DNA from 4 places in the Neobacillus sp. FW104-15D2 genome. Region 2 is predicted to be linked to each of the others. Evidence: riboswitches for the same ligand, from Rfam matches in the RefSeq annotation. Region 2 holds a riboswitch; each other region holds the start of a gene.
What was found. A riboswitch is a leader RNA that binds a small molecule or an ion and turns the genes downstream of it on or off. The one in region 2 is predicted to bind S-adenosylmethionine.
Positions count from the first base shown of each region.

Region 1: it holds a riboswitch for S-adenosylmethionine, as region 2 does, so the genes downstream of both, AC3WR0_RS17540 (homoserine dehydrogenase) here and metK (methionine adenosyltransferase) in region 2, are expected to answer to the same signal.
Region 3: it holds a riboswitch for S-adenosylmethionine, as region 2 does, so the genes downstream of both, AC3WR0_RS12490 (methionine biosynthesis PLP-dependent protein) here and metK (methionine adenosyltransferase) in region 2, are expected to answer to the same signal.
Region 4: it holds a riboswitch for S-adenosylmethionine, as region 2 does, so the genes downstream of both, AC3WR0_RS04260 (methionine ABC transporter ATP-binding protein) here and metK (methionine adenosyltransferase) in region 2, are expected to answer to the same signal.

Region 1 covers NZ_JBYTCJ010000023.1:27,993-35,512, forward strand. Annotated here, with positions in the region: gene AC3WR0_RS17535 (M20 family metallopeptidase) at 94-1,191, shown strand; gene AC3WR0_RS17540 (homoserine dehydrogenase) at 1,213-2,442, opposite strand; SAM riboswitch class I at 2,533-2,641, opposite strand; gene AC3WR0_RS17545 (carbon-nitrogen hydrolase family protein) at 2,857-3,714, opposite strand; gene AC3WR0_RS17550 (OmpL47-type beta-barrel domain-containing protein) at 4,043-7,520, opposite strand, start outside.
Region 2 covers NZ_JBYTCJ010000002.1:311,044-318,563, forward strand. Annotated here, with positions in the region: gene AC3WR0_RS03215 (C39 family peptidase) at 1-388, shown strand, start outside; gene asnB (asparagine synthase (glutamine-hydrolyzing)) at 385-2,280, opposite strand; gene metK (methionine adenosyltransferase) at 2,693-3,895, opposite strand; SAM riboswitch class I at 4,104-4,240, opposite strand; gene AC3WR0_RS03230 (thiol-disulfide oxidoreductase DCC family protein) at 4,321-4,695, opposite strand; gene pckA (phosphoenolpyruvate carboxykinase (ATP)) at 4,968-6,551, shown strand; gene AC3WR0_RS03240 (DUF2584 domain-containing protein) at 6,861-7,103, opposite strand; gene AC3WR0_RS03245 (alpha/beta hydrolase family protein) at 7,164-7,520, opposite strand, start outside.
Region 3 covers NZ_JBYTCJ010000013.1:107,200-114,719, reverse strand. Annotated here, with positions in the region: gene AC3WR0_RS12500 (bifunctional homocysteine S-methyltransferase/methylenetetrahydrofolate reductase) at 1-835, opposite strand, end outside; gene metC (cystathionine beta-lyase) at 832-2,025, opposite strand; gene AC3WR0_RS12490 (methionine biosynthesis PLP-dependent protein) at 2,022-3,137, opposite strand; SAM riboswitch class I at 3,266-3,382, opposite strand; gene AC3WR0_RS12485 (GAF domain-containing sensor histidine kinase) at 3,553-4,671, shown strand; gene AC3WR0_RS12480 (response regulator) at 4,687-5,325, shown strand; gene AC3WR0_RS12475 (NADPH-dependent FMN reductase) at 5,508-6,041, shown strand; gene AC3WR0_RS12470 (YhdB family protein) at 6,297-6,551, opposite strand; gene AC3WR0_RS12465 (M14 family zinc carboxypeptidase) at 6,711-7,520, shown strand, end outside.
Region 4 covers NZ_JBYTCJ010000003.1:169,713-177,232, reverse strand. Annotated here, with positions in the region: gene AC3WR0_RS04290 (YusG family protein) at 272-508, shown strand; gene AC3WR0_RS04285 (ribonuclease M5) at 676-1,029, shown strand; gene AC3WR0_RS04280 (thioredoxin family protein) at 1,001-1,348, shown strand; gene AC3WR0_RS04275 (MFS transporter) at 1,705-2,970, shown strand; gene AC3WR0_RS04270 (SCP2 sterol-binding domain-containing protein) at 3,129-3,479, shown strand; SAM riboswitch class I at 3,552-3,657, shown strand; gene AC3WR0_RS04265 (O-acetylhomoserine aminocarboxypropyltransferase/cysteine synthase family protein) at 3,727-5,043, shown strand; SAM riboswitch class I at 5,165-5,273, shown strand; gene AC3WR0_RS04260 (methionine ABC transporter ATP-binding protein) at 5,411-6,436, shown strand; gene AC3WR0_RS04255 (methionine ABC transporter permease) at 6,429-7,097, shown strand; gene metQ (methionine ABC transporter substrate-binding lipoprotein MetQ) at 7,112-7,520, shown strand, end outside.

The sequences.
Region 1 (7,520 bases), on a different contig from region 2:
AAAAGGCTTATCTTCACCATTTTGCAGGATAATCACGCTATAATAGGGTATAAAACTATAGTTCTAACTATTAAACTGGAGGTTTTAAGAACGATGGTCATTGATTTATTAAAAGATCTAATATCCATCGACAGCTCTACAAAAGAAGGTGCAAATAAAGCTGTTGATTTTTGTGGAGTGTGGCTCGAAGGCCAGCAGCTTCCTGTTCAAAAAATCGAAAACAACGGTTATAAAATGCTGGTTTCTGAAATTGGAAAAGGAGATCAGACTCTTATTTTCAACGGACATGTAGACGTTGTAACCGGTAAGCCTAACCAATTTATACCCGTTGAAATGGATGGCAAACTTTTTGGTCGAGGCTCCGCTGATATGAAGGCTGGGGTAGCGGCGATGATGTGCGCAATGAGAGAATTAAAAGATAAGAATTTAAACTTTAAAATTCAGCTTCAAATTGTATCCGATGAGGAAATTGGCGGTATGAACTGCTCTGGATATCTGGCTGAAAACGATTATCTAGGCGATTTTGTCATATGTTCTGAGCCTACCCAGCTGGGGATTGCCCACCAGGCTAAGGGAGTATTACGCCTGGATATAGAGGTCAAAGGAAAATCAGCACATGGAAGCCGGCCTTGGGAAGGAATCAATGCAATTGAAAAGGCATATCACATATATGAACAAATTCTAAACCTTTCCTTCGCACAAGAAAGTACCGCCTATTACAAGTGCCCTTCCATCAATTTGGCTAAGATTCAGGCTGGGGATGCCTACAATAAGGTGCCAGAAGAATGTATGATGAGTTTCGATATTCGTTTCCTCCCTTCTCAAACAAAAGAAGAAATCCTAGCCCAGATTGAAAGTGTCACAGAAGGAAGGGTTTTTGTAAATATGTTTGCTGAGCCAATAAATACTCCTTCTAATCATCCTGTTATTGAGCTGCTTGGCCCTATTGTTGAAAAGTTCAGTAATACTCCCGCCGTTTATTTTGGACAGCACGGGACAGCTGATACGGTGTTTTTTGCAAAACACGGGATTCCTGCTATTGAGTTTGGTCCAAGTGGTGCGAATTGGCACGGAGATGAAGAATATGTTATTTGTGAATCGGTTTATTCCTATCAAAAAATGCTGACAGAGCTAGCTCTGTCAATCGACTTGAAAGCCCTAAAAAATCCTAAAAAAATGACAAAAAAATAGCACGCAGTCGCGTGCTATTTTTTATAAAGAAGCTGTAAATAAATCACTTGATTCTTTTTCAACGATTCCCGCTAATACAGGAAAAGCTTCTGTTCCCGGGTTTTGATCCAAAATTTGATTTAAGCCTTTTACGCTGGATTTAATAATCCATTTGTTATTCGGGTGTTGCTTAAGCCATTCGATAGATGGATCTACAACCTTCTTTTTCACCCCATCTAGTAGCCAATAATTGGCTTCCTTTTGGTTGTCCTGTGCCGAAGAGTCTCTTATAGGAATTCCCGCTTCTCTATCGGTTTGATGTCGTGATTGGGCCAGGTCTTCAATTACTGCGCTTGCCGTAGGGAACATCCCTGCACCAGGACCTCTTAAGGTGAGGCTGCCAACAAGGTCCGCTTCTATGTTTACTGCATTTTCTACACCTTCTACATCATAAAACGGGCTGCTTTTTCCCACTAAAACAGGCTGTACTGATGCAATGACTTTACCATCCTTCCATTCAATAGAAGCAATATGTTTAAATTTCAAATGAAGCCGGTCAGCTTCCTCAATCCATTCACGAGTAATGGAGGTTATTCCTTCCACATGGACATCCTTCCATTCTGGCTGGATTCCAAAAGCTAGCTTACTTAATACCATTAATTTATAAAAAGCATCTGTTCCTTCTACATCATTTCCGGGATCTGCTTCAGCATAGCCTTTTTCCTGCGCTGTTTTTAACACGCTGGCAAACGGCTCCCTTTTTTCGCGCATTTCAGTAAGAATGAAATTGGATGTACCATTTAAAATACCTTTTATTTGTTTTATATTATTTACTTTTAATAATTGACGGAGAGTCTGGATAATAGGTATTCCACCCCCGACAGTCGCCTCATAACCTAAAGAAACACCCTTATCAGCTGCAAGAAGAGATAATTCCTCGCCATGATAAGCAAACATTTCTTTATTTGCCGTAATGATATTACTTCCCTTTTCAACCGCTCGCTTCAGGTAAGTAAAGGCGGGCTCTTTTCCGACAATTGCCTCGATTATATAATCAATATGCGGGAGGTTTATAATTTCTTCAAAATTATCCGTAACTAAGATATTTCCTGAAATTCTTCTTTGCTTTTGTTTATTTCTAACCAGAATAGCCACAATTTCTACTTTTTTTCCTAATACTTTTTCAAGGCGTTCTCCGTGTGACTGAATGCTTCTGTAAACTCCTTCACCCACAGTACCAAAACCAAGCAAGGCTATTTTTAAAACGCTCATCTTCCCACATCCTTTTTGAAATTTTCATTTTTAAAAATTGCAGGGGAAAATGAAAAAACCCCCTTCGCGTAAGAAGAGGGTATTGTCCTCCTCTTATCTGTCAGGCGAATGCCTGCAGGAATTAGCACCTTTTCAGGAATAATTCCTGAAGGTTGCCGGGCTTCATAGGGCCTAGTCCCTCCGCCTCTCTGGATAAGAGTACTATTAAGTTTCGTTAGTCTTATAAAAGAATATTAAGTCAGTAAGAAATTATTGTCAATAATTTTAAAATTTTTTAAATTAAAGTTCTTTTAAACTTTCCTGCTGATTTCCACTCCACAAAGGAAAGCTTTTTTGAAGAATCAACGCAGGTACAGGCCGCCTTTTGCCTGTCACGAGGCACTCTCTTTCCACAAGCAGACATCAGGGTTATTTTTATTTCCAGTCGGTATATAAATCTGTTCGGCGGTCACGCCATGTTGTAACGGATCCCCGTTCCCGGACTTGATATAGAAGTTCAAGATCTAAATCAGCCGTTACAATCATATCGTCGTTCATTTCACCTTCCACTAAGATTCCCTTTGGTGGAAAGGGGATATCGTTTGGTGTAATAATAGCAGCCTGTCCGAAGTTGGCACGCATAAAGTCAACTGTTGGAAGCTGTCCTACTGTACCTGTTACAACAACGTAAACCTGGTTTTCTACTGCACGGGCATGGCTTGTGTAGCGTACACGGTGGAAGCCATGACGGTCATCAGTACAGGATGGACAGAAGATAATATCTGCTCCTTTTGCTTTTGCCATGCGAACAATTTCAGGAAACTCAATATCATAGCAAGTAAGGATCGCAATTTTTCCTTTTTCAGTATCGAAAATCTGAAAAGAGTCGCCAGTTTCCATATTCCATTCATGTACTTCTGTTGGAGTAATATGAAGTTTGGCCTGTTCAGCAATCCTCCCATCCGGATAAAATAGATGAGCCGTATTGTACAGCTTCCCTGCTCTCTCAACCACATGGGTTCCTCCAATAATATGCATTCCTGTCTCTTTAGCAAAGTTGGAAAATAAGGTACGGTATTGCTCTGTATAGGAAGGTAGGTCATTTATTGTTAGGCTTTCGCCATGCCCGTTTCCAATTGATAAAAGCTGAGTAGTAAAGAGCTCAGGAAATAAAACAAATTCAGCGCCAAATTCCTGCGCGGTTTTTATATAATGCTCGCTTTGACGAGCGAAATCTTCAAAGGATTTAATAGTATGCAAATGGTATTGAACTGCAGAAACACGAATTTTCATTTCTTCCCCCTAAACTTTTTATTAGATATATATTATTCATCATTTTTATAACTTTAACAAATAAATGGAATCGAGAAAATAGAAAAATAATGGTGTAACTTTTGGATAGGAAAATGCTAGCAATTAGCTAGGGCGTAGGTGGTTAGCTTTGATAGTGGGCTTATTTGGAAGTACTTGAAAAAATAGTGTGCTAGATTCACAGTCCTCTTCCCCAGTAATAGAAAAAGCAGTATATTTCTTTATTCCAGTAAAAAATGAAATTACCCTCATAAGTATTATAACTCAAAAAAAGTGCCCCCCTGAATCTGGGAGCACTTCCTTTTTTTACTTAATTGCCTAAACCTCTTGGAACAGTAACTGTTGCTGAGGCTTTATACGTATTTCCAGCTTTGTCAGTAACAAGATAAGTGATCGTATAAACTCGACCATTTCCTGTACCATTACGCTCAGAACGCAGGCTGAAGTTCACATCATTTTTGCCGTAGTCTGCACCTTGAATATCAGAAGGATCTGCAGAAGCTTCATTGACCTTAATAGATTCAAGGACAACAGAGTCGACACCTGAAAGATTATCATCTGAAACCAGCGATGCCTTAATATCAATCAACTTGTGGTTAGGCACCTGAAGAACTGGCTTATCTACAGACACTTTCAGGGTAGGAGCAGTTTTATCAATTTTAACTACAAAGGAGTTGCTGTTTTCGATATTACCTGCATTATCATAGCTCTTATACTCAATTGTATATTCGCCATCTGTTCTCAGTTCAATTGGATTTTTGTACTCCTGCCAACCTTGTCCATTAATACTATACAATGTAGTTTGAATATCAGATGTTTCATCCGAAGCATTGAGGCTGAAAGTTACATTTGAGTTATACCAGCCATTATTTCCAGTTGGTGCTTCAGGATTCAACTTTTGTACAGTAACAGGGGCTGTTTTATCAATTTTCACTTCATAAGACTTAACAGCTTCTGCATTCTCTTCTACATCTGTACTGCGGTATTCAATATTGTTAGTACCGTCAGAGGTTAATTCAACAGGTGAAGTATAATCCGTCCAATCACCGCCATTTATGCGATATTGAGTAGATTGAACTCCTGATTGATTATCTGTTGCTGATAGACTGAAGGAAACATCCGAATTGTACCAGCCATCGCTGCCATTAGCTTCGGCAGGATCAACCTGTATTTCAGTAACAGGCGCTGCTTCGTCTACAATTCGAACTAACTCTTTCGTATCCCTAACACGAATCCGGTTTCCTTTTGCATATTTACCAGTCAGTCCTACAGCCTGAAGGGTTTGACCAACCTTCAAATCAGGTACAGATCCTGTTTGAGTGGCAATATATCCATCGGTAAAGACTAGAATATCTCCAGATCCATCATTGATTACGTAAGAATTCTCATCATACTTTGATACAACCTTACCTGTTACCTTTACGAGTAAACCTTGATTTTCATCATTGTTTGCTGCACCTGTTGTCACTTCCTGAGGCTGAAGAGGATCCACATGCCCCAGCTTAATAACATCTTTTGCAAAATCGGTATACTCAAGTTCTCGGTTGTTTTCAAAAGTTTTTAGCTGACCATAAACACGTACTTTGTCCCCTGGCTTTAAAGATCCTTCAGGAACATCATGGAATGCCATAATACCGCCTGTTTCATCCTGAAGATAGAAGGCATCATAGAACGTTCCCGCACCAGTTGTAACTGTTCCTTCTACTACCACGGGCTGACCGTCTGTTCCTATTCTAGCCTCACTCAAGTCTGAAACAACTGTTCCACGTCCTGCAAGCCAGTTTACTGCGTTTAACGCTGCTTCATCGTTTCCTTTTGGACTAAAGGATTCATCAAGCTGCTTATCGTTCATGAAGTTCATACCGGATACAACGATTCGGCCCTTGCCAATGGTTTCTGAAGCAATAGCAGGAATAGCAGAACCACCAGTTGCATCAGAAACAGTGTCATATGGGGTATATCCAGACTTTACGCTTCCCTGGTAGGTAGTTTCATTACCGCTTGCCAAAATAGTGACCGTATCACTATCTGTAAGTGCTTCGTGACCTGCCTTCTCCAAACTCGAGCCACTGTAGTACTCAATTGTATCTGCCCTGTCCGTAATATAATTGGCTACAGGGTGCAAATGAAGACGCACTGCAAATTTCGATTTTAGCGGATCTGACCAGAAGTTGCCTTCCTTCGTATCATCGTTGATTCCATCATTGTTAATTCGAATGCTTGAGCCAATATCAAACAGCAAGTCATTGTTAATATCAGTGTTATTGTTAAAGTTACTCTTATCTGTCAGGAATAATGAGCCGCCATTTTTAACAAATTCGGCTACGGCTTTATTTTCATCTTCAGTCAAATCAATCTGAGGATGAGTTAAAACCAATACTTTAACATCTTTCAAACTATCAGTTGTAAGAGGATTTTTATTTTCAAAAACAGTATAACCTTCACGCTGAACCAGTGATGTAAAGCTATTAAAGTTATTCTTATAGGTTCCAGGATCAGTTGATGTATTCTCATTTTTATGGGCTGCATCAATCATAACCTTGATACCGAGAGCCTGTTTAATATTTATGTCTTTAGAGAAAGTATTGTCTTCAGGGTTATCATCGGTTGGAGTATCGACAACCGCCAGCAGTTGATGCTGACCCGCAACAGGATTATTCCAGACAACACTCGCTTTTGCTACCCCTTTAGCAGCAATTTGAGCTATTGGGCTTTGCCCGATTAAGTTATTTTCGTTTACTTGATCGTAATAAAACTTAACATTTAGATTGGATAATGCAGTTTTACCAAGGTTGCTCACTCCGGCTTCAAGTGTAGCTGGATTTCCAGAGATGATAGCATCGCCGGCAACTTCAAGACCGCTTACGCGTACATCGACTGGCTGTTCTTTCGTCCAGATCGGAGAAGAGTAAATGCGCTCTCCGTCATTTTGGGTAACTTTTACCACGAACCATTGCTGTCCGCCTGTTACTGTTACCTTTGGATTCCATGTGAAATCTTTAGTGCCAGGTTCGATTGAATCAACAACCTTGGAACCATTTGTAATAAGTTCTACCTTTTTAATATTGTCATCTGATTTATAGGTTGATGGCAGATATTCAAATCCCTGCATTGATTTTGATTCTGCAACAGGGTCTGATCCTTTGATATCAAAAGTCAGGGACTTACTGTCAACAACTGAACCCATGTACTGTCCATTAGCTAAAACATCCAGTTTAAAGTTCGGATCCTCTTCCATGTAAACCCGCATGTTTTCCATCGAGTGCAGCAAGGAAGCTTGTGACAGATCTTCAGAAACGATTACTGTTCTGTTTAATGTTTGTCCCCATGTACCATCATGGTTATCCTCACCATACGTTGGAGCTATATGCCATCCAAGATCAAGAGCACTGTAGAATTTCTTTTCAGCATTGGCATAGGCATAGTTACCAGAACCATTACCTACTTCAAGCATGGTAAAGAGCTTATCCACTCTTTGGTCATATGGCATAAAGTTATTAAAAGCATTTGCCGACATATCAGGATGGTTAAACTGAGCAGCAATATTATCGTAGGTTAGAACCCAGGCATAATACTGATTTAAATCCTGATATTTACCGCTGTTCATCTTACGGTCAATAAAATTATCAGTTCCAAACACATTGGAATGGCCCCAAGTTGTTGAAGTCATTTCAAATGCCGGGAAGACTACATAATCACCATTCTTTGTATATTTTTGGGCGAGATCTTTGGTAAGCTGCCAGTTATCGCCACCTTTACGTTCAGGCATGCCATTATGATCAACCGTA
Region 2 (7,520 bases):
AAAACCTGGTCTCGGTGTATATCACAAGCCGATAAGCGAGCTCGCAGAAAAATATCTACCTGGCAGGGTACAAGATTTATCAGGAGCAGATTTTGACGAATTAAAAATTCATCTGTCTGATAATCGCCCTGTTTGGGTAGTAGTTAATACTTCTTATCAGAAGCTTAACGAAAGTCTGTTTCAAACATGGAATACCCCTACTGGTCCTGTAAAAATAACATATAAAGAGCATGCAGTTCTTTTAACTGGGTACGACCGTGAATACGTCTATTTTAATGACCCGCTGACAGGTGTTAAAAATAAAAAAGCACCCATTTCGGATTTCGAAGAATCCTGGGTGCAAATGGGGAGGCAGGCTATAACCTACCTTCCAATTAGTAAATATTAATGCTGATAAGATTTTTCAGCTGAGAAATCATTTTCAAAAGAATAAACCTTTTCTACATAAACCTGATGCCAAACCATGAACATCAGTACTGTCCAGATTTTACGGCTGTTATCAGCTTTACCCTGGCAATGGTCTTCCAGCAGTCTTAAGACATAAGCTTTATTGAACAAATGATCCGTGTTGCTTTCGCGGATTATTTTTTTTGCCCATTCGTTCATTTCATTTTTCAGCCAATGGCGGATTGGAACAGGGAAACCGAGCTTTTTGCGGCTAAGCACGTGGTCTGGAACGATTCCTTCTGCTGCTTTACGTAATATATATTTTGTAGTGCCATTTGCCGTTTTAAGGCTGGTTGGAATTTTGGAGGCTGTTTCAAAAATGACCTTATCCAAAAATGGAACACGAAGCTCAAGTGAATGAGCCATAGTCATTTTATCAGCCTTTAACAGAATATCCCCGCGCATCCATGTATGGATATCAATATACTGCATCCGATCAACCGGATCATATCCACGGCTTTCCTGATATAGTGGTTTGGTGATATCTGTATAATCAAGACCACTGCGATAAACACTCAATAACTCGCGTTTTTCTTCTTCTGTAAACATTTTAGCGTTTCCGATATATCTTTCCTCCATCGGAGTTACGCCGCGTTCAATAAAGCTTTTGCCTTTAGTGCCTTCAGGCATCATTCGGGCAATTCCTTTAAGAAGTCCTTTTCCAACACGTGGAATTTTATTAAATACCTCAAGAGATTGCGGTTCACGGTAAATATTATAGCCGCCAAACAACTCATCTGCGCCCTCACCAGACAAAACAACCGTAACATGTTTGCGAGCTTCCCGTGCAACAAAATAAAGTGGCACACATGCAGGGTCTGCAAGTGGATCGTCCATATGCCACATGATTTTAGGAATTTCATTCATATATTCCTGCGGAGTAATAACATAACTGATGTTTTCAACACCAAGTTTATCCGCTGTTTCTTTCGCTACATCAATTTCACTGAAACCATTGTGTTCAAAACCAACAGAGAAGGTTTTGATAGATGGATGGAATTCTTTAGCGATTGAAGCAATGATAGATGAGTCAATACCTCCGGAAAGGAAAGAACCAACAGGAACATCGCTTCGCATATGCATTTTTACAGAATCGAATAAAACATCTTTGATTTCTTTTATAAAATCAGGCTCTGATTTTTGCACTGGGCTAAACTGAGCTTTCCAATAGCGTTTGATGTCCATTGGCGAGCCAATTTTCTTAGTAAAATAATGCCCCGGCTCCAATTTGTGAATGCCTGCAGACATTGTTTCAGGCTCTGGTACAAATTGATACGTTAAGTAATGCTGAAGAGAGTCATAATTCAAAACATCGTTTTCAAGAGCAAGCAAAATGCTCTTTTTCTCTGAAGCGAAAAATGAACGTTCGCCATCTTCAAAGTAAAAGAATGGTTTTATACCAAACGGATCTCTTGCGCCATATAAGCTTTGTTCTTGTTTATCCCAGATGACAAACGAGAACATCCCGCGTAGTTTTTCAACCGCTTTTTCTTTCAAATGGCTATACAGGGCAATAATAACTTCTGTATCAGAATTGGTGGCAAAGGTTAGTCCTTCCTTGAGAAGTTCTTCACGAAGTTCTACATAGTTGTAAACCTCACCATTAAAAATAATCCAATAGCGTTCGTTTTCATATGTTAGCGGCTGATGTCCGCTTTCGATGTCGATAATACTTAAACGCCTAAAGCCGAACTGGATATGTTCATCATAGTAAAATCCATCATCATCCGGTCCCCGGTGCGTAATTATATCATTCATATTTTTAAATTGCTGTTTCTGTTCGTCACGATAAACTTGGGCTTTGTCGTGTACACAACCAATGAAGCCACACATTATGTACGTCACCTACTCCATTTCTAAACTAATTCAATTTCTATGCTTCTAGAAATTGCACTATCTAATACTACCATTAATAAAAGAAAAATTGCACTCTGAACATAAAAGGAAAAATTTTCTTCACCGTGATAATACTTTTTCACATTATAAAGAAACATTAAATCCCTTTCTACTATATGTCAGTTTAGAAAAACTTGGCATTCGGGAAGTCTTTTTTGGGGAAACCCTATTTTTCTTAACGTACTCAAAACCGCACCTCTCAAAAGCAAAGCTTTTTACCTGGGCGACGCAAGCTGACGAAGCATTCTTGTCCATGCTTCAGAATTTATGAATATAAGTTCTGATGATTAGTTAAATAAAAACGGGAGTTACATTTTAATGTAACTCCCTGTTTTTTCAATAGCTTAAATTATCTTCCCTCAGATTGCTGTTTTAAAGCATCTGCCTTGTCAGTGCGCTCCCATGGAAGATCAACGTCGCTGCGTCCAAAATGCCCATAAGCAGCTGTCTGCTTATAGATTGGGCGGCGTAGGTCTAGCATGTTGATAATTCCTGCTGGACGAAGGTCAAAGTTTTTCTCAACCAGTTCAACTAATACCTCTTCACTTACAGTACCGGTTCCGAAGGTATCAACTGAGATGGAAACAGGTCTTGCAACACCAATAGCATATGCAAGCTGCACTTCTACCTTGTCAGCAAGACCAGCTGCTACGATGTTTTTCGCAACATAACGGGCTGCATAAGCTGCTGAACGGTCAACTTTTGTAGGATCCTTACCAGAAAATGCACCGCCTCCATGACGAGCATAACCACCGTAAGTATCAACGATAATCTTACGGCCTGTAAGACCTGCATCACCCTGTGGTCCGCCGATTACGAAACGGCCAGTTGGGTTAATAAAGTATTTTGTGTTTTCGTCAATCAGTTCACTCGGAACAACAGGATTAATAACATGTTCCTTTAGATTGCGCTGGATTTGTTCAAGCGCGATTTCAGGGTGGTGCTGCGTAGAAATAACGATTGTGTCAATTCTGACAGGCTTATCGTTTTCATCATACTCTACAGTCACCTGTGTTTTGCCATCAGGACGAAGGTAAGGAAGGATTTCTTCTTTACGCACTTCTGTCAGGCGTCGTGCCAATTTGTGTGCCAATGAAATTGGCAGCGGCATTAATTCTTTTGTTTCGTTACATGCAAAACCGAACATTAAGCCCTGGTCACCAGCGCCGATTGCTTCGATTTCTTCGTCGGACATTTTGCCTTCACGAGCTTCCAGCGCCTGGTCAACACCCATTGCGATGTCGGCAGACTGCTCATCAATGGAAGTTAACACTGCACATGTTTCGGAGTCAAAGCCGTATTTGGCACGATTATAACCTATGTTCTTAATGGTTTCGCGCACAATTTTAGGAATGTCTACATAAGTGGAAGTAGTAATTTCTCCTGCCACAAGCACAAGACCTGTAGTTACGGAAGTTTCCGCAGCTACCCTTGCGTTTGCATCCTTTGCTAAAATAGCATCTAAAATAGAATCAGAAATTTGGTCACAGATTTTATCTGGATGACCTTCAGTTACTGATTCAGAAGTGAACAAACGACGTTTTGCTGACAACTGAATTCCTCCTATAAATGGGATATATCGAGGTTTATTAAGGTTACAGGAATACTTCTTGAACCTCTGACAGTGATACGGTACTCATTCCCTTAGTAGTATGAAATAAACAAAGGATTTTTATGAGAATCTGTTTTGATAAAAGGCAAAATAAAAAACCTTCCTAGTTTGAGGAAAGGTTTAAAAGCAGAATGTTCCGCGCCTTTCACTCTTATCGTTCAAGGTCAAAGCCTTGCGTCAGATTAGCACCTTCGCTATGTAAAAAAGCCAAATGAAGGCTTTCATCTTGTATAGCAGGTTGCTGGGTTTCATAGGGCCTGTCCCTCCACCAGCTCGGGATAAGAGAGTATCCGTTCAATGAACAATCATAACGTTGATGTCGCAGAGTGTCAATATTTTTCTCTTGATTTTTCTAAGCCTAAAAATCAGATTGAACAGCTGCCATCCTTACACTTTTTCCCAAAGAATTTATAGCGATTTTTGGCCGTCCACCGATAAGCCGGGGCACCTACTTTATCCATAAAGGGGACGTAAAGAATGATACCAGGTAAAAAAGTAAGCGGAAAATGGATAAGTAATTTTCTGAATGCATAAAACCCCTTTAAAACCCTTCCTGATGGCAGCAGTAAATGCATTTCCTTTCTGAGGTCAGCACCTTTGAATTGTTTTTCTCCGCCTTGCTTTTCATATTCCTGCAGGGATGTCCATTGTACTTTATTGAGCCAGTCAAGCTTTTCGAACCATTTTTTAGTTTCCTGGCATAAGGAACATTTTGCATCATATAAAGGAATCATTTTCATAAAAAAGGCCCCTCCTTTTTTTGCAGTCCAACTTGTGAATATTTTAACAAACTTTTCGTTTATTTGGATATTTCTTTGCCGGGAAAGAATATAGTAAAATAATCATAATTCATATAAATTTGCTTAATGTTTTGATATTAGTATAGATTAATTGAGTAAATGTGTTATACTATTTGGGAGATATTTAAAAATTATAAAAATAGGACCAAGATGTATTTACCCTTTTAAAATTCATTTAGTCCATAAAACCGGTAAAGGAAGGTATTCATTGTATGAATTCTGTTCACATTCCCTATCAATTAGCTCAATTGCTGGCCGAAAATCATATTCAAATCCAGTTATCTGTACCACAACTTGTTGAAAAAGTATTAAACAGAAATGAAGGACTGCTGACTTCCACAGGCGCTGTCTGTGTTTCTACCGGTAAGTACACCGGACGTTCTCCGAAAGATAAATATATTGTAGAGGAAGCCTCAGTAAAAGATAAAATTGACTGGGAATCGAACCAGGCTATTTCGGAGGAAACCTTTTCTAAATTATATAATAAAGTTCTTACTTTTTTAAAAGAAAAGGATGAGGTATTCGTATTCAAAGGCTTTGCTGGTGCAGATAAGAAATCTCAGCTCCCTATTCAGGTTATAAATGAGTATGCTTGGCATAATCTGTTTGTTCATCAGTTATTTATCCGTCCAAATGAAGAGGATTTGCTTGAACACCACCCAGAGTTTACTGTTATTTCAGCCCCTAACTTCAAGGCTGACCCTGCCGTAGACGGCACGAGCTCTGAAACCTTCATTATTATTTCTTTTGAAAAGAAAACGGTTTTGATTGGCGGAACAGAATATGCGGGCGAAATGAAAAAGTCCATATTTTCGGTTATGAATTATCTTTTGCCAGAAAACAATATTCTTTCTATGCACTGTTCCTCCAACGTTGGCATTGAAGGTGATGTAGCCCTGTTCTTCGGGCTTTCGGGTACAGGAAAAACCACCCTTTCTGCAGATCCCAACCGCCGCCTGATCGGGGATGATGAGCATGGCTGGTCCCCTAACGGAGTGTTCAATATTGAAGGCGGATGCTATGCAAAATGTATCAATCTTACACGTGAAAAAGAGCCTCAAATTTTTGATGCCATCCGTTTTGGTGCTGTTCTTGAAAATGTAGTTGTAAACAGCGAATCCCGGGCAGCGGATTATGATGACGGAACTCATACAGAAAATACACGTGCAGCCTATCCTATTCAAGCAATTGATAACATTGTTGATCCAAGCATAGCAGGCCATCCTAATACTATAGTATTTTTAACGGCAGATGCATTTGGAGTGCTTCCTCCAATTGCAAAATTAACAAAGGAACAAGCGATGTACCATTTCCTGAGTGGCTATACTTCTAAGCTTGCTGGAACTGAGCGCGGAATTACTTCACCGCAGGCAACCTTTTCAACCTGCTTCGGTGCTCCATTCCTACCGCTGCCTGCAACCAAGTATGCTGAAATGCTGGGCGAGAAAATTCTGGAGCATAATTCTAATGTATTTTTGGTCAATACTGGCTGGACTGGCGGAGAATATGGAACTGGCAGCAGGATGAAGCTATCTTACACCAGAGCAATGGTTCAAGCCGCCCTTGAAGGTGAGCTTAATAATGTTGAAACAGTGAAGGATGATATCTTCGGTCTCCATGTTCCATTACATGTTGCAGGTGTGCCAGATGAGGTCCTGCAGCCTCAAAAAACATGGTCTGATAAGAACTCTTATGAATTAAAAGCAAAGGAATTGGCTGAAAAATTCCGTGAAAACTTTAAAAAGTTCTCCAACGTTGCGGAGGAAATCGCTGAAAAAGGCGGTCCGGCAATATAATCAAAACGAAAACACCCCATTCGGAAAAAAATCGGATGGGGTGTTTTTGTTTATGTCCCTTACTTCAATTAATGAAAAATGAGAAGATCGGACTGCTTTAAGGCGGAAATTCTCCATCTGCCGCTCCTTTTCAAACAGCAGGTCACCTTTATACATTCATTACAAGAGCTATACGATTCGTTGTTGACTTATCTTAGAGAGAATTGGAAGGGAGAATTAGCCATGTATCTGGATTATTAAAATAACTTTGAAAACGTTAAATTACTTTTAGCTTAAAACAAAGAAAAAAGCAGGAAAAATAGCTCCTGCTTAATTCGTTGAGTTTAATGATACCAATTGATAGGTAACAACTGTGGTATTTCCCTGCCATTCAACCCTTTGGATAATCCCCGTACCGCTTGTATCACTTTCAATCGTCTTTTTAACTTCAATCGGAATATTAATTGGGTAAAGCCTATAGCCTTCTTTTTCAAGAGAGAATAGGTTTTCTTCGAGTCTTTTCTCCCTTCCCTTTGTTACAATCATCGTATTCATTTCAAAAGGCATTCCCATTTATAATCGCTCCCCGCTTTATAATTACTCGTTTGCCGGTAAGTGTAGGTTAATTTTATTTTAGCATTTTTGTGCTTGCGATTTCATCCACAATGTAAGGTCACGAACAACTTTTCTATTCACAGCAGGCGGAAAGTAATGCGTAAACTCCTCAAAGTACCAGCTTTCAACCCTTTTTTCTAATTCCTTAAGCCTCTTTTCCAGCCTGTAAGAATGTTCGGCCGAAACATTCAAGTCTTTTGCACCGTGGATAATCAAAACCGGAGGTTCAAGCCTGTCCAGTTCATAAAGGGGTGTGCGGTTTTTATAACGTTCAGGATATTTTACTGGCGTCCCGCCGATGACCCTCTTCATCATTCTTCGTAAATCTTCCCTTTCAAAATAGGTGAGTTCCATATCACTGACCCCTCCCCAGGT
Region 3 (7,520 bases), on a different contig from region 2:
AAGCAAAAGCCCGAATATGCTCAGGTGTTGTTCCACAGCAGCCGCCAAGCAAACGGACACCTTCATTCCTAAAAGCCATTGCTGAGTTTCTAAAATAATCAGCATCTCCTTCGTAATGGAATTTGCCGTCTGTATATGTTGGTAGACTGGCGTTAGGATATGCTGATAAAAATGCCTTCGAGGGAAGTTCTATTTGCTCAAGAGTCAGCAGCATATGGTGAGGACCGAGACGGCAATTTAATCCCACAATGTCTGCACCGATTCCCTCAAGCCGTTTCAATGCCTCGTTTACCGGGATTTGATTTTGCAATATACCAGGCTCCTGAAGAGAAACCTGCGCAACAATCGGAAGTTTAGTTTCCTTCCGGGCAATGGCGAGGACTGTTTCCAGTTCTTCCAGATCATAAAAGGTTTCCAAAAGAAGTCCATCCACACCTTCTAGGAGAAGGCAGTAAAGCTGTTCGCGAAAGCTTCTCTTAATTTCTTCGATTGAGACAGAATTAGGCTTAATTCCCCGATTTCCACCGATGGTGCCAAGCACATAAGCCTTATTTTTTGCCGCTATTTTTGCATTTCTGACAGCAGCACTGTTAATTTCCTTTACGGAATCCTCCAGGCCGTATCTTAACAGTTTAAGATAATTAGCCGCATAAGTATTGGTCTGAATCAAATCAGCTCCAGCGTCAATATAGGCCTTATGAATACTTTGAATCTGCCCGGGATGAGACAGATTCAGTTCTTCAAAACAACAATCAGTGCCGAATGAGTATAAAAGAGTACCCATAGCGCCATCACCGATTAATATTTGTTTTTCCAGCTTTTCTAAAAAGCTCATGATAGTTCTCCTTGTTGAAGGATTAATTCTTTCTTATTCACATTCTCCAGTGCTTGAGTAAAGTCCTTTATGAGATCATCCGGATGCTCCAATCCGACTGATAAGCGAAGCAGGCTGTTAGTAATGCCGCGCTTTTCTCTTTCAGCCTGTGGCATTGCCGCATGGGACATTTTTGCTGGGTAGGATAAAATCGACTCAACGGCTCCAAGACTAACTGCAAATACAGGGAGTTTGACAGCCGTTACAAAGTTCCGGAGAGCTTCTTCATTAGAAAGTTCAAAAGATAACACTGCTCCAGGGCCTTGAGCCTGAGATTTTTGTAATTCATTTTGTGGATGTGAAGAAAGTGCTGGATAATATACATTTTTGATGGCAGGATGATTATTCAAAAACTCAGCTATTTTTAAAGCCGATTTCTGGGACTGTTCCAGACGTACCTGCAAGGTTTTAATACCTCGCATTACCAGCCACGCATCCTGCACACCGAGAATGGCCCCAAAAGCATTTTGAAGAAATCCTAGTTTCTTTGCCAATTCCTCATCCTTCACAACTGCCAGACCAGCAACTACATCACTGTGCCCAGACAGGAACTTTGTAGCGCTATGCAGGACAATATCTGCACCAAGCTCCAGCGGCCTTTGCAGGGCAGGGGTTAAAAAGGTGTTATCTACAAAAGTAAGGGCGCCCTGTTTCTTTGCCAGCTCACTGATAGCCCTTATATCCGTTACCTTTAGCAAAGGGTTGGAGGGGGTTTCGACATAAAAGGCTTTAGTATTTGGTTTGATGGCAGCTTTCACTTGCTCTAAATCTGTCATATCAACAAAGGTGTGATCAATGCCGAACCTTGAAAGTACTTCTGTTACCATTCTGAAAGTTCCGCCGTATACATCTTCGGTAATGACAATATGGTCATCGGATGACAATAGTAGAAAAGCAGTAGAGATCGCCGCCATTCCAGATGCGAAGGCAAAGCCTTTTGTACCGCCTTCAAGCTCAGCAATAATTTCCTCGAGCGCTTCGCGTGTCGGGTTGCCGCTCCGGCTGTAATCATATTTTCCAAAACGGTCAATTTCAAATTGGTGGAAGGTTGAAGCATGATGAATCGGAGTGCTGACCGCACCTGTTGATGAATCTATTTTTTGCCGGTTATGAAGAAGCTTTGTTTCAAATGAATAATTTTCACCTGTCATCGCACGGCCACTTCCTTTTCCACTCTGGCAAATGCCTGCTCAAGATCATTAATTAAATCTTCATGGTCTTCAATACCAACAGAAAAACGCAATAGCCTATTGCAAACACCCGACTGTATTCTAATTTCCTCTGGTATGTCAGCATGTGTCTGTGTTGCCGGATAGGTTATTAAACTTTCAGTTCCTCCCAGACTTTCAGCAAAGGTAATGAGGGAAAGCCCTTGAAGGAAAGGATTAACCCATGACTCGTCCTTTACCCTAAAGGAAACCATGCCTCCTCTCCCGGGATAAAGCACATCTGTAATACCATCATGATTGCTTAGAAATTCAACTACTTCCTTAGCATTTTTCTCATGTTGTTTCATTCTCAGCGACAGGGTTTTCATTCCCCTCATTAACAGCCAGGAGTCAAATGGACTTAGTACCGCTCCTGCTCCATTATGGTAGAGAGCCAGAGCTTCACATAGTTCCTGGCCCTTACCTACAATCAAACCGGCAAGCACATCATTGTGTCCGCCAAGGTATTTGGTTGCACTATGTATAACAATATCAGCACCAAGATTTATCGGCTGCTGTAAAATTGGAGTATAAAAAGTATTATCAACAATTAGCAGGATGCCGTGCTCCTTAGCAATTTTTGAAACAGCAGAAATGTCTGATTGCTGCATGAGAGGATTAGTTGGAGTTTCAAGAAAGATTGCTTTTGTTTGCGGGGTAATCTTTTTCTCAATCTCCTCAGGACAACAGGTATTTACATACTGGGATTTTAATCCCCATTTTTTATAGCCCTGTTCAAGCAGACGATATGTACCGCCATATAGATCTTCACTTACAAGCCATTCATCACCAGACTGGAATAGTGATAAAACTGTAAAAATAGCTGCCATCCCAGAACTGCAGGCAAATCCCTGATCTCCGCACTCAAGGTCTGCAATTGTTTTTTCTAGCAGCTGTCTTGTTGGATTTCCGGTGCGGACATAATCAAACCCGGAGGATTGCCCAATTCCATCATGGCGGTAGGCTGTCGAAAAATAGACAGGAGGGTTAACAGTTCCTGTGGAAGATTCACTTCTATTACCGATTTGTGCAAGTTTTGTTTCAATTTTATACATTTTTTTCACTCCTTTAATGTTGGAAAGCTATATTGCATGAAAGCGGGATTTCATTGAGGGGAGGAGAAGAAAAATAAAAAAGCCTTCTATAAGAAGAAGACTTTTAAGTGCAGATTAAGCAGCCATTCTTCTTATCTCCCAAGTTACAATCCTAACTTGCTGGAATTAGCACCTTTTCAATGGCAAAGCCATTGATGGTTGCTGAGGTGTCATAGGGCCGTTCCCTCAACCTCTCTTGATAAGAAACAAATATTTAAATTATTTATAAAATTTACTACAATTTAAGGAATGTGTCAATTGTTTTTACAAATTTCCGACCTTTGACGGAGTCATTCTCAGTCTTTATTCTAAAGATTCTGCTTCCTGAAAAAGGTATAATGATGAAAAAGAGTGAAGAAACGGGGAGGAAAATGAAGTGGGGGAGGACAATCGGTATTCGGAATTAAAGATATTAAAAGAGATAGCCGAGCTATTAAATAATGGCACAGACCTAAAGCAGGTACTTACGCAGGTTTTAAAAAAACTGTTAAATGTAACTGGATTAAAGACAGGCTGGATATTTTTAATTAACAGTGACGGGCATTATGAAATGGCGGCAAATGAAAACTTGCCTAATGCCTTATCATTTAATAGGTGCGAGCCGATGTGTTCAGGTGAATGCTGGTGTATTAATCGGTATCTCAATGGAAGATTGGATAAGGCTACCAATATAATTGAATGCAAACGACTCGAAGATGCGATTGATTTAAACTGGGGAGAGACAAACGGACTAACACATCACGCAACTGTCCCTTTAAAAGCGGGGGATGAAAAATTCGGAATCCTTAATGTTGGTTCCCCGCAAAAAAGACATTTTGAGATAGACGAGCTAACCATGCTTGAATCCGTTGCCTTTCAAATAGGAACGGCCATTAAACGAATAAACTTAACACAGAAAGAACAGGAGCTCGCCCTGACCGCGGAAAGAAACAGGCTCGCAAGGGATCTTCATGATTCAGTTAATCAGCTGCTATTTTCACTTACTCTGACAGCAAGAGGAGGAATAGAAAGGTCTGAAGATCAAGAAGTAAAAGAAACCTTTGCTTACATCCAGGATCTTGCACAGGAAGCTCTTAATGAAATGAGGGCATTAATTTGGCAATTGCGTCCAAGAGGATTGGAATGCGGATTGGTCAGTGCACTAAAAAGCTACGGAGAAATGCTTGGGCTCAAAATGGACATCAAAGTAAAAGGCGTTATCTCTCTTCCAGGCCAGGTAGAGGAAGTGCTCTGGAGAATTGGCCAAGAGGCATTAGCTAACTGTAAAAAGCATTCCGGGCAGAATGAGGCAAGGCTGAAATTTACGATAAAAGAAAAAGAAGCATTTCTTGAAATCCGGGACGAAGGCTGTGGATTTTTATATGATGGAATAAAAGAACTTCCATCGTTGGGACTGAAAAATATGAAAAACAGGGCAGAAGCACTTAATGGGCGTTTTATATTAAAGAGTGAACTGGATAAAGGAACAGAAATCAAGATTGTCATTCCGGTTTAAAGGGGATATTTTTATATGGGAATTCGGATTTTAATTGCTGATGATCATCATGTGGTTAGAAGAGGCCTGGTTTTTTTTCTTAAAACTCAGCAGGGGATTGAAATAATTGGTGAAGCCAAAAATGGGCAGGAAGCAGTGGAGCTAGCTGCTCAAATGACACCAGATATCATATTAATGGATTTGGATATGCCAGTTATGAATGGTATAGAGGCGACACGGCAAATCAAAGCTCATAACCCTTTAATTAAGATTATGATGCTGACAAGCTTTTCTGATCAAGATCATGTTATTCCAGCCATCGAAGCAGGAGCTTCAGGCTACCAGCTTAAGGATATTGAACCGGATGAACTAGTCCGGGCAATTAAACAGCTGATGGATGGAGAAAACCAACTCCATCCAAAAGCAACTACTCACCTCCTTACACACTTTAACAATAGAAATAAACCGGAAAAAACCCCTCTGGATGAACTGACTAAGAGAGAAATGGATGTGCTGAAGGAAATTGCCAAAGGAAAAAGCAATAAAGAGATTGCCTTATCTTTGTTTATAACTGAAAAGACAGTAAAGACGCATGTATCTAATATTTTGGCAAAGCTTGATCTGGCCGATCGTACTCAGGCAGCACTTTACGCTGTACGAAATAGGGTCGTTTAGGAATGAAAAATGCAGAATAGCTAGAACATCAGACTAAAGTTGTAGATATTTCTTTTTATTTACGACTAATTTCGGAGGCAAAAATCAATCTGACCGACGAGTTGCAAGTTCATGATTCTCTCTATACTGAAAGTAACAATAGTAACTGGCTGCAAAAAGCCTGGGACAAAGGAGAGCTTATCATGAATTTAGTTATTATAAATGGAAGTGCGCGCAAAAACGGACGGACTGGAATTGCCTGCCGGCATATTCAAAAGAAATTTGGGGTTGACCTAATTGATCTTAGCCTGCTGCAGCTGCCCATTTTTAATGGGGAAAAAGAACAATTTGAACTTGCTGAATATAAGTGGCTTGAGGAAAAGGTAAGCAAGGCGGATGGAATTATACTTGCCACACCTGAATACCACAATGGAATGAGTGGGGCGCTCAAAAATGCACTCGATTTTCTCGGGAGCCAGCAATTCTTTCAAAAGCCAGTTGCCTTGTTAGCGGCAGCCGGCGGCGGTAAAGGCGGCATTAATGCTCTTAATAATATGAGGATTGTTGCCAGAGGGCTTTATGCAAATGTCATTCCAAGACAGCTTATTGTTGACCCTGATTGCTTTGATTATGAAAGGGAAGAACTTCTTCCCGAGGCAGATGGACTGGCGAGTTTGATGATGGAGGAATTGAAGCTTTTTGTAAAACTCCACAGTATGATGAAGGAGGGGAAATAATGGTGATTTTATATTAAGATCGCTGTTTCCACTCCATATTGGCTGCTGATATTCTTTCGTTTGGCTCAAAATTACAATAACCGTCGTTCCTTCTAATTTCAAAGGACGAAGGGGGCACACTTAAATCGAAACGCTAATACGAAATGGTGCATTCTTAAAAACACGGCATCCCACTAGGGACACCGTGTTTTTTTGGTGGAATTCTTCAGCCCGGTTTTTAAAAAATTTTTTAACTTCATGCATTTACTTTTCGCTTCAGGAAAGACTATACATCGGTTCATCCTGCGGATCATTTTCCAATGATTCGTTGGCATGGTCAATGTAACGTAACAGGGAAAATAATGTTTTTTCTATTACTGAATAGTCATGTTCAAAATTATAAGCGTGTAGAAATTGCTCAATTTTTTTAGATAAAAATTGGTCTGATGTTCTTACCATCAGAATTAATAAGTTATCCCATTGGGAACGGTGCGTATAGTATAGCGCCCGATCATAATCCATCTTATTCATTTAGACTTTCCTCCTTATAAGGAGTTGATATTATTTTGTGAGTTTTTCCTGAGAACTTTCACAGAAAATCTTGGACATCCCTGTTCAAAGGGTTTAGCAAATTTAACCTGTATAAATTTTGTGGATGTTCTTCAAATTTGAGAGGGATGATAAAAACAGATGCCTAAAATTTTATTGTGTTTACTATGTCTGTTTTTACCTTACAATCCGGAAGATGCGGGGGCTGCCGAATTGTATCGTCCCTATTCATATCAGTCGCAGGTTCGTGATTTAATGGAACTGCGTTTTAAATATAAAAAAGAATTAACCTTTCGAGTGATCGGGACAGCTCATTCGGGAAGAAAGATTTGGGCAGTCAAGCTTGGAAAAGGGGAAAAAAATATTCTGCTTGTCGGATCCCATCATGGGAGGGAGTGGATGACAAGCATGCTACTGACAAAAATGCTTAAGACCTATACTGAGGCCTATGCCAAAGGAAAACCCATTGGCTCCTTTCCATCCGACTTACTTAATGAAGTTTCTATATGGTTTGTTCCGATGCTGAACCCCGATGGAGTCACCATCCAGCAGAAAGGGTATCGCGAATTTCCTTTCTGGGATAAGGATAAGATAATAAAAATGAATAATGGATCGACTGACTTTACAAGATGGAAAGCAAACGGCATAGGGGTCGATTTAAACAGACAATATCCCGCTGGGTGGAATAAGCTTGATAGAACTACTCCAACACCGTCATACCAATTTTATAAAGGTAAAGCCCCGTTGGAAGCGCATGAAGTAATTTATCTTGTTAAATTTGTAAAAGAAATTAATCCGAAAATTGCAGGAGCGTACCATACTGCTGGAAGAGAAATTTTCTGGAATTATCACAACGGCCCTAATATAAAACGGGACAGGGCAATAGCAAAAAAAATTACGAAGATGACTGGATATAAGTTAAGCAAGCCAGTTAGAGAGGCGGTTGGAGGG
Region 4 (7,520 bases), on a different contig from region 2:
TATCCCTAAATTCTGAACGCATGACGGACAGGATAAGGAAGGCTTCGTCAGCATTATCATCGCACGAAGAAAAAGCATAGCTTTTTTGAGGATGTGCCGATTTGAACGTGATAAGTAAAACTAAGGCATCCGCCAAAAGGACTTGGCGAATGCAGTTTTTCTAATCCTTATTTCGTTTACAGCTGAAAAGCTTTTCTTATTATTACCATACTTTCTGAGTGAAAAGGGGGAAAGCTAAACCTACATAAAGTCAGGAAGGGTGGATGAAGAGATGTTAAAACAGGATAAAATTGATGTTACTGATCGTATTGTCGGGAAAATAAAGAATGGAGAAATTGAACTCCTGCTTGAAAATAGCCCTATCGGAAAAATTAAGCTTCCTGAAAATATACAATATGAACTGGAACACCATTTTGAAGCGGACCAATCAAAGATTTATCAAAATGTAACAGTGTCTGAGGGCCGAGATGCGCGGTATACTGATTGTGATGAGGGTGGATGGTGTTAGAATACAGCCGTCCCCGAGATAAGCAACTTTCTACTCATGTTTGGACAATGATGATATAGTAAACATACACAGCTAAATTATTACACATATTGTCGGACATTGAATATGCTAAAGTACGATTCAATTCGATTATCGGGGCTGGCCATTACTATATTTGGGTGATGTTAATGAATGATGAGTATGTTGATAAGGTCATTATTGTTGAAGGCACATCGGATAAAAAGAAGGTAAAAAGCATCGTAAAAGAACCAGTTGAAATAATCTGTACAAATGGAACCATCAGCATGACAAGACTCGACGAATTGGTTGAATTCCTTGAAGACAAGGATGTTTATATTCTCCTTGATGCCGATGAGGCAGGAGAAAAATTGCGAAAAAGATTTAAAAGGGAGATTCCCGAGGCAGAACATTTATACATTGACAGGATGTATCGGGAAGTTGCTACTGCACCGCAGAATCATCTGGCAACCGTCCTTTTAGGGGCAAATATAGATGTCCATACCAAGTTTTTGGAAGGTTAAAGCCGTCATGGATGAATGGTCGAAAGAACAATATACTTCATTTATGGAAAACGGCTCAACAGGACTTGTTTATTTTTATACTCCTTTATGTGGAACTTGTCAGGTAGCTTCGAAAATGCTGCTTGTAATATCTGAGTTGATGCCTGTCTTGTCAATCGGAAAGTTAAACGCAAATTATGTCCCTGACCTGGCCCGTAGCCTCTCCATAGAAAGTGTACCCTCCTTATTGTTTATAAAGGATGGCGAGGTACTAGAAAGGATATATGCCTTTCATTCGGTACCATACCTAGTGGAGAAAATTAAAAAATTAATTTATTAATAACAGTTGATACTTTAATCTGTTTCCGTGTGACGACAAAAGAGGGTTCGGAATCTTTATTCCGAACCCTCTTTTTGTAATGGATTTTACCATTCTAATTCAAGAACTCATAGGTAATACTGGCCCACCCCATGTCCAGTTGGCTATCTTTTTAAATTAGGGTGGACTGTCCGCATCGCGGAGAGCGAGTGCTTAGGAACGAAATCAACAGGCCCCCTTTACACTGTGATGATCCTTTCATCTTTTTTGTTCTATGGTTTTAAAATTTTTATGAAGAATGAAATTCCTTTATTTACATTTTGTTCCTAACCGGGTTATATTTAGGGAGGCGAAGTATTCTAAGGGGCGGATGATTTATGCATTTCTATCAAAGCTTAACAACACAATTCCGTGGATATAATCGAAACATTAAACTCAGCTTTATGGCAAATATATTAACTCAAATTGGCATGGGCGTTTTTATGGTTATTTATAATTTTTATATTAGAAAGCTGGGTATGCCTGAAACAGTTAATGGACAGATCATTTCGATGGCATCACTTGCAACAGCACTTATTCTGGTTCCTGCTGGTTTAATTAGTGACAGGTTTGGCAGAAGAAAAGTTATTTTTTACAGTATTGTGGTTTCGGGCCTTATTCTATTGTTAAGAAGTGTAATGGCTGTTCAGGATTCTTTGGTTTTCCTTGCTTTTGCGGGCGGCCTCACTATGGCTTTCTCTCAAGTTTCAGGGATTCCCTGGATGGCCGAAAATTCGAAGGCTGAAGAGAGGGTTAATTTATTTAGCCTTCATTTCGCGTTAATGACGGGTGCAAACGTAATTGGAAACCTGTTGGGAGGCTTTTTAAATGATGGTTTCTCCTTATTTTTAAATGATGTAAATAGCATCCGCTTAACCTTAATAATCGGGGCTCTTATTTTTCTCGTAGGGGCTTTTCCTGCGTCTAAGTTCCAGGAGAAGCTGCCAGTGAAGTCCGAGGGAAAAGCAGTTGAACCTGTGAGAAAGCTAAACTGGAAGAGCAATGGACTAAAAATGATTTTTCTTTTTGCAGTGTCCCAATTATTAATTGGCTTTGGAGCGGGTCTGGTTATTCCTTATTTAAATCTTTATTTTGCCGACCGTTTTTCTGCTCCTACATCTGCAATAGGCTTAATCATTTCTCTTGGCCAGGCGGCAACTGCTCTTGCTATGATCATAGGCCCTCAGGTTGTAAAAAGAGTAGGGGAGGTAAGAGCGGTTGTATTTCTTCAGCTTTCGTCTCTTCCTTTTCTCCTGCTAACCGCTTTTGCTCACCATTTATGGATTGCTGCTCTTGGCTTCCTATTTCGACAGGCACTAATGAATGCAGCGAATCCTATCCAATCCTCTCTGATGATGGAAAAGGTCGATGATTCGGTTAAGGGGCTTGGAAATTCGATCAATCAGATGGTTTTTAACCTTGGCTGGGCGCTGATGGGACCTGTTTCGATGGGAGTGGTTTCTGAATATGGGTCATACTGGGGATATGCTTATGTCTTCTGCATAACAGCAGTTCTTTATCTTATTGGGTCAACCTATTTCTTACTAGTTTTTAGGGGAATGATCCATCCGGGAAAAAAGACAGTTTCCGTCAAAGCAGTGTAAAGTAGAGAAAATCATGTCATATTTCTCGGGAAATGTTTGACAATGCCGAATGACTGTACGGCATTGTCTTTTTATATCCAAAAATAAAATAACTGTCGAAGAAATATTAAAGGAAAATGGAAAGCATCTGATGAATTAATTTTGCAGGGGTGACCAAAATGATCGAAGCGCTGCAAAAATTTATTGAGGAACTTGAGGGGAAAAAATATTTAGCAGATTTATATTGGAATAGAAGTTCCGCTCCCGTCCATTTTCAAGTAGAAAATATTAATAAAAGTTTTTCGCTTACGTCCTTAGGAGACAAGATAGTGATAAACAATCCTAAGACTGATATTTCTGAAGGAACTGTAATATATGGAAGTGAGGAATCCCTGCAGGAACTATTTACGGGCAAAGCAACTTTTAGAGATTTAATAAAAAAAGGAAAACTAAAAGTTAATGCTTCCTTTAGAAGCATGTTAAGGCTTGAATCTATCTTTTTCCTAGCAGTATCCCAAAAGGAAAAATAAAGATTGACGAGTTTTTTTAAATATTATAATATTTATTTAACTATTCAATAAATACTGACAACTACATAAATACTCTTATCAAGAGCGGCGGAGGGACTGGCCCTGCGATGCCCGGCAACCGGTTATTTAACACGGTGCTAAATCCAGCAGAGCATTTTTATGCTTTGGAAGATAAGAAGAGTGCCCTCTCTTCTTATGAAGCGGGGGTTTTGTTTTTTATGTGATGTCAACGGGAGGAGAATGGAAGATGGGTAATGAAAAAAAGGCTTATCGGTTTGAAACATTAAGTGTTCACGGAGGACTATCACCAGATCCTGTGAATGGGGCACGCGCAGTGCCAATTTACCAAAATAATGCTTACCAGTTTAAAAGTACTGATCATGCAGCAGATTTATTTGCTTTAAAGGTGCCTGGATATATTTATACCCGCATTCATAATCCGACTGTAACTGTTTTTGAAGAACGGATTGCCTTATTGGAAGGCGGAGTAGGAGGACTGGCGGTTGCAAGTGGAATGGCCGCTATTACACTGGCTATTTTAAATATTGCGCAAGCAGGAGATGAGATTGTTTCAGCTTCTACCTTATATGGCGGAACTTATAACTTATTTGCATCAACTTTGCCAAAGTACGGCATTAACGTCAAGTTTGTAAATCCTGAGGATCCGGAGAATTTCCGGGAAGCTATAACCAATAAAACAAAGGCGGTTTTTGCAGAAACTATCGGCAACCCTAGTCTTCGCGTTCTTGATATTGAAAAAGTGGCGAGCATTGCCCACGAAGCAGGAGTTCCTCTTATTGTAGATAATACTTTTGCCACTCCTTATCTTTGCAGACCAATTGAATATGGAGCCGATATTGTGGTTCATTCAGCTACTAAATGGCTGCTGGGGAATGGAACTACACTGGGCGGGGTTATTGTTGATGGAGGGAAATTCGACTGGAACTCACCAAAATTCCCTGGATTTACTGAACCTGATCCAAGCTACCATGACATTGTTTATGCTGAAGCTCTTGGGGCAGCAGCCTATATTGTGAAGGCGAGAGTGCAGCTCTTAAGGGACCTTGGACCGGCACTAAGTCCGCAAAATGCCTTTCAGTTTACTCTTGGACTGGAGACACTCCATGTACGTATGAAAGAGCATGTGGCAAACACACAAAAGGTAGTTGCCTACCTTGAAAACCATCCTGCGGTGGAGTGGGTATCCTACCCAGGACATTCCAAACATCCTGATAAAGAGCTTGCTGAAAAATATTTGCCAAAGGGAGCAGGTTCTGTAGTCGTCTTTGGAACAAAAGGAGGTCGAGAGGCAGGTGCTAAGCTCATTAACTCAATTACTCTTTGGGCTCATGTTGCCAATGTTGGAGATGCTAAGAGCTTGATCATCCATCCGGCCAGTACTACCCATCAGCAGCTTGATGCAGAGGGATTAAAAGCTTCAGGAGTTTCTGAGGATCTCATTCGATTATCAATAGGGATTGAAAATGCTGACGACTTAATTGAGGACCTTGAGACAGCTATTGAGGCAGCTACTGGTCTTATATCACGGGCTGTAAGATCCTAAAGGCATGAAATTAATGGAAGGTAGAATTTTGTCGTTTTTTCGTTGACACCCCTTCTTTTCCATGTTACGATAGCAAACGTAATTCTTTTAGCCTAATACTTAACTGAATAGATTCGATTTACTCTTATCAAGAGAGGTGGAGGGAATGTGCCCTATGAAGCCCGGCAACCGTCAATGTTTTTATTGAAATGGTGCCAATTCACACAAAGCTTTGCTTTGGGAGATGGGAGAAAGGACTTGTTTATCATGCCTTTCTGCCTGTGCAGAAAGGCATTTTTGCATTTTTCTGCTGCTTAAGCCGAATCCTATACTTAATGAATTATTATTTTTAGTGTCATAAAACATGGAAGAGAAGTAGGTGAATCAATTGATTTCGATAAAAAACGTACGAAAGATTTATTCCTCTAAACAGGGGAATGTTAACGCAGTAGATAATGTCAATGTGGAAATAAACGAAGGTGAGATTTTTGGCGTTATTGGATATAGCGGTGCAGGAAAAAGTACTTTAATCCGCATGCTGAACGGATTAGAGCTTCCAACGGAAGGTTCCGTAACTGTTGCCGGCCGGATAGTTTCAAAGATCAGAGGCAGCGAACTGCGCAAAGCCCGACAGGAAATTAGCATGATTTTTCAGCACTTCAACCTTCTTTGGTCCAGAACAGTACGTGAAAATATTTCATTCCCGCTGGAAATTGCAGGTGTCGCAGGGCAGGAACGTGCTAAAAGGGTTGATGAACTCATAAAGCTTGTAGGCCTTGAAGGCCGTGAGGATAGCTATCCATCACAGCTTAGTGGTGGCCAAAAACAAAGGGTTGGTATTGCCAGAGCACTTGCGAATAACCCTAAGGTTCTTCTTTGTGACGAAGCAACCTCTGCACTTGACCCGCAAACAACTGATTCTATACTTGAATTGCTTGTGGATATTAATAAAAGACTCGGGTTAACAATTGTTCTTATTACCCATGAAATGCATGTTATTCGTAAGATTTGCCATAGAGTTGCAGTAATGGAGAGCGGCCGTATTGTTGAAATGGGCTCAGTTCTTGAAGTGTTTAAGAACCCACAGCAGCCTATTACGAAACGCTTTGTTCAACAGGTCACAGAACCTGAGGAAACTAAAGAAACGGTTGAACACTTACTGGAACAATACCATTCAGGTGAAATTGTTCAATTAACATTTGTTGGGGAATCAGCTGAAAAGCCTGTTATTACAAGTCTAATCCGCCACTTTGATGTTACTGTTAATATACTTCAAGGCAAAATTTCACAAACACAAAGTGGGTCATATGGTACACTCTTTATTCATCTTGATGGGTCAAAGGATGAAATAGCAAAAGCCATTGAATTCATCGGGACACAGCAGGTGGGAGTGGAGGTGATCAGAAATGGATAAGCCGTATTTTCAGGATATAGATTGGCCGGGCATGTGGGCCGCAACGACAGAAACTTTGTACATGACAGCTATTTCAGTAGTAGCGACATTTATTCTCGGAATGCTTCTCGGGTTATTATTATTTCTGACAGGGAAAGATAATCTTTGGGAGAACAAGGCTGTTAACACTATAATTAGTGCTTTTGTGAATATTTTCAGGTCCATTCCTTTCATTATATTAATAGTCCTTTTAATACCATTTACCACGATTCTAGTTGGAAGCATGATTGGGGAAAATGCTGCATTGCCGGCTTTGATCGTAGGTGCAGCACCATTCTATGCAAGGATGGTAGAGATCGGCTTAAGAGAAATCGATAAAGGTGTAATTGAAGCAGCTAAATCAATGGGTGCATCAACATCAACTATTATTTTTAAAGTATTACTTCCGGAATCCATGCCTGCACTCGTATCCGGTATCACAGTTACGGCGATTGCCCTTGTTGGATACACAGCAATGGCTGGCGTTATTGGTGCAGGTGGCCTGGGGAATCTTGCTTTCCTAGAAGGATATCAGCGTAACCAAAATGATGTTACACTGATTGCGACAATCATTATCTTAATAATTGTATTTATTATTCAGTTTTTAGGTGACATCATCACTTCAAAAATAGATAAAAGATAAAGGAGACAGAAAAAATGAAAAAATGGTTAAATGTTCTTTTAGCATTATCCTTGGCACTTGTTCTTGCCGCATGCGGAACTTCAGGGGATAAAAAAGAAGGCAGTAAAGATGGCAATAAAAAATTAGTAGTTGGAGCTTCAAACGTGCCCCATGCAGTAATTCTTGAAAAAGCTAAACCAATCCTTGCTAAAAAAGGAATCGATTTAGAAATCAAAAAGTTCCAGGACTATGTACTTCCAAACAAAGCATTACAATCAAAAGAACTTGACGCGAACTACTTCCAGCACATTCCTTATTTAAAAGCTCAAATCAAAGAAAACAATTATGATTTTGTTTCTGCAGGCGGAATTCATATCGAGCCAATCGGTGTTTATTCTAAAAAGTATAAGAAGCTTGATGATCTGCCAAAAGGTGCCCATTTAA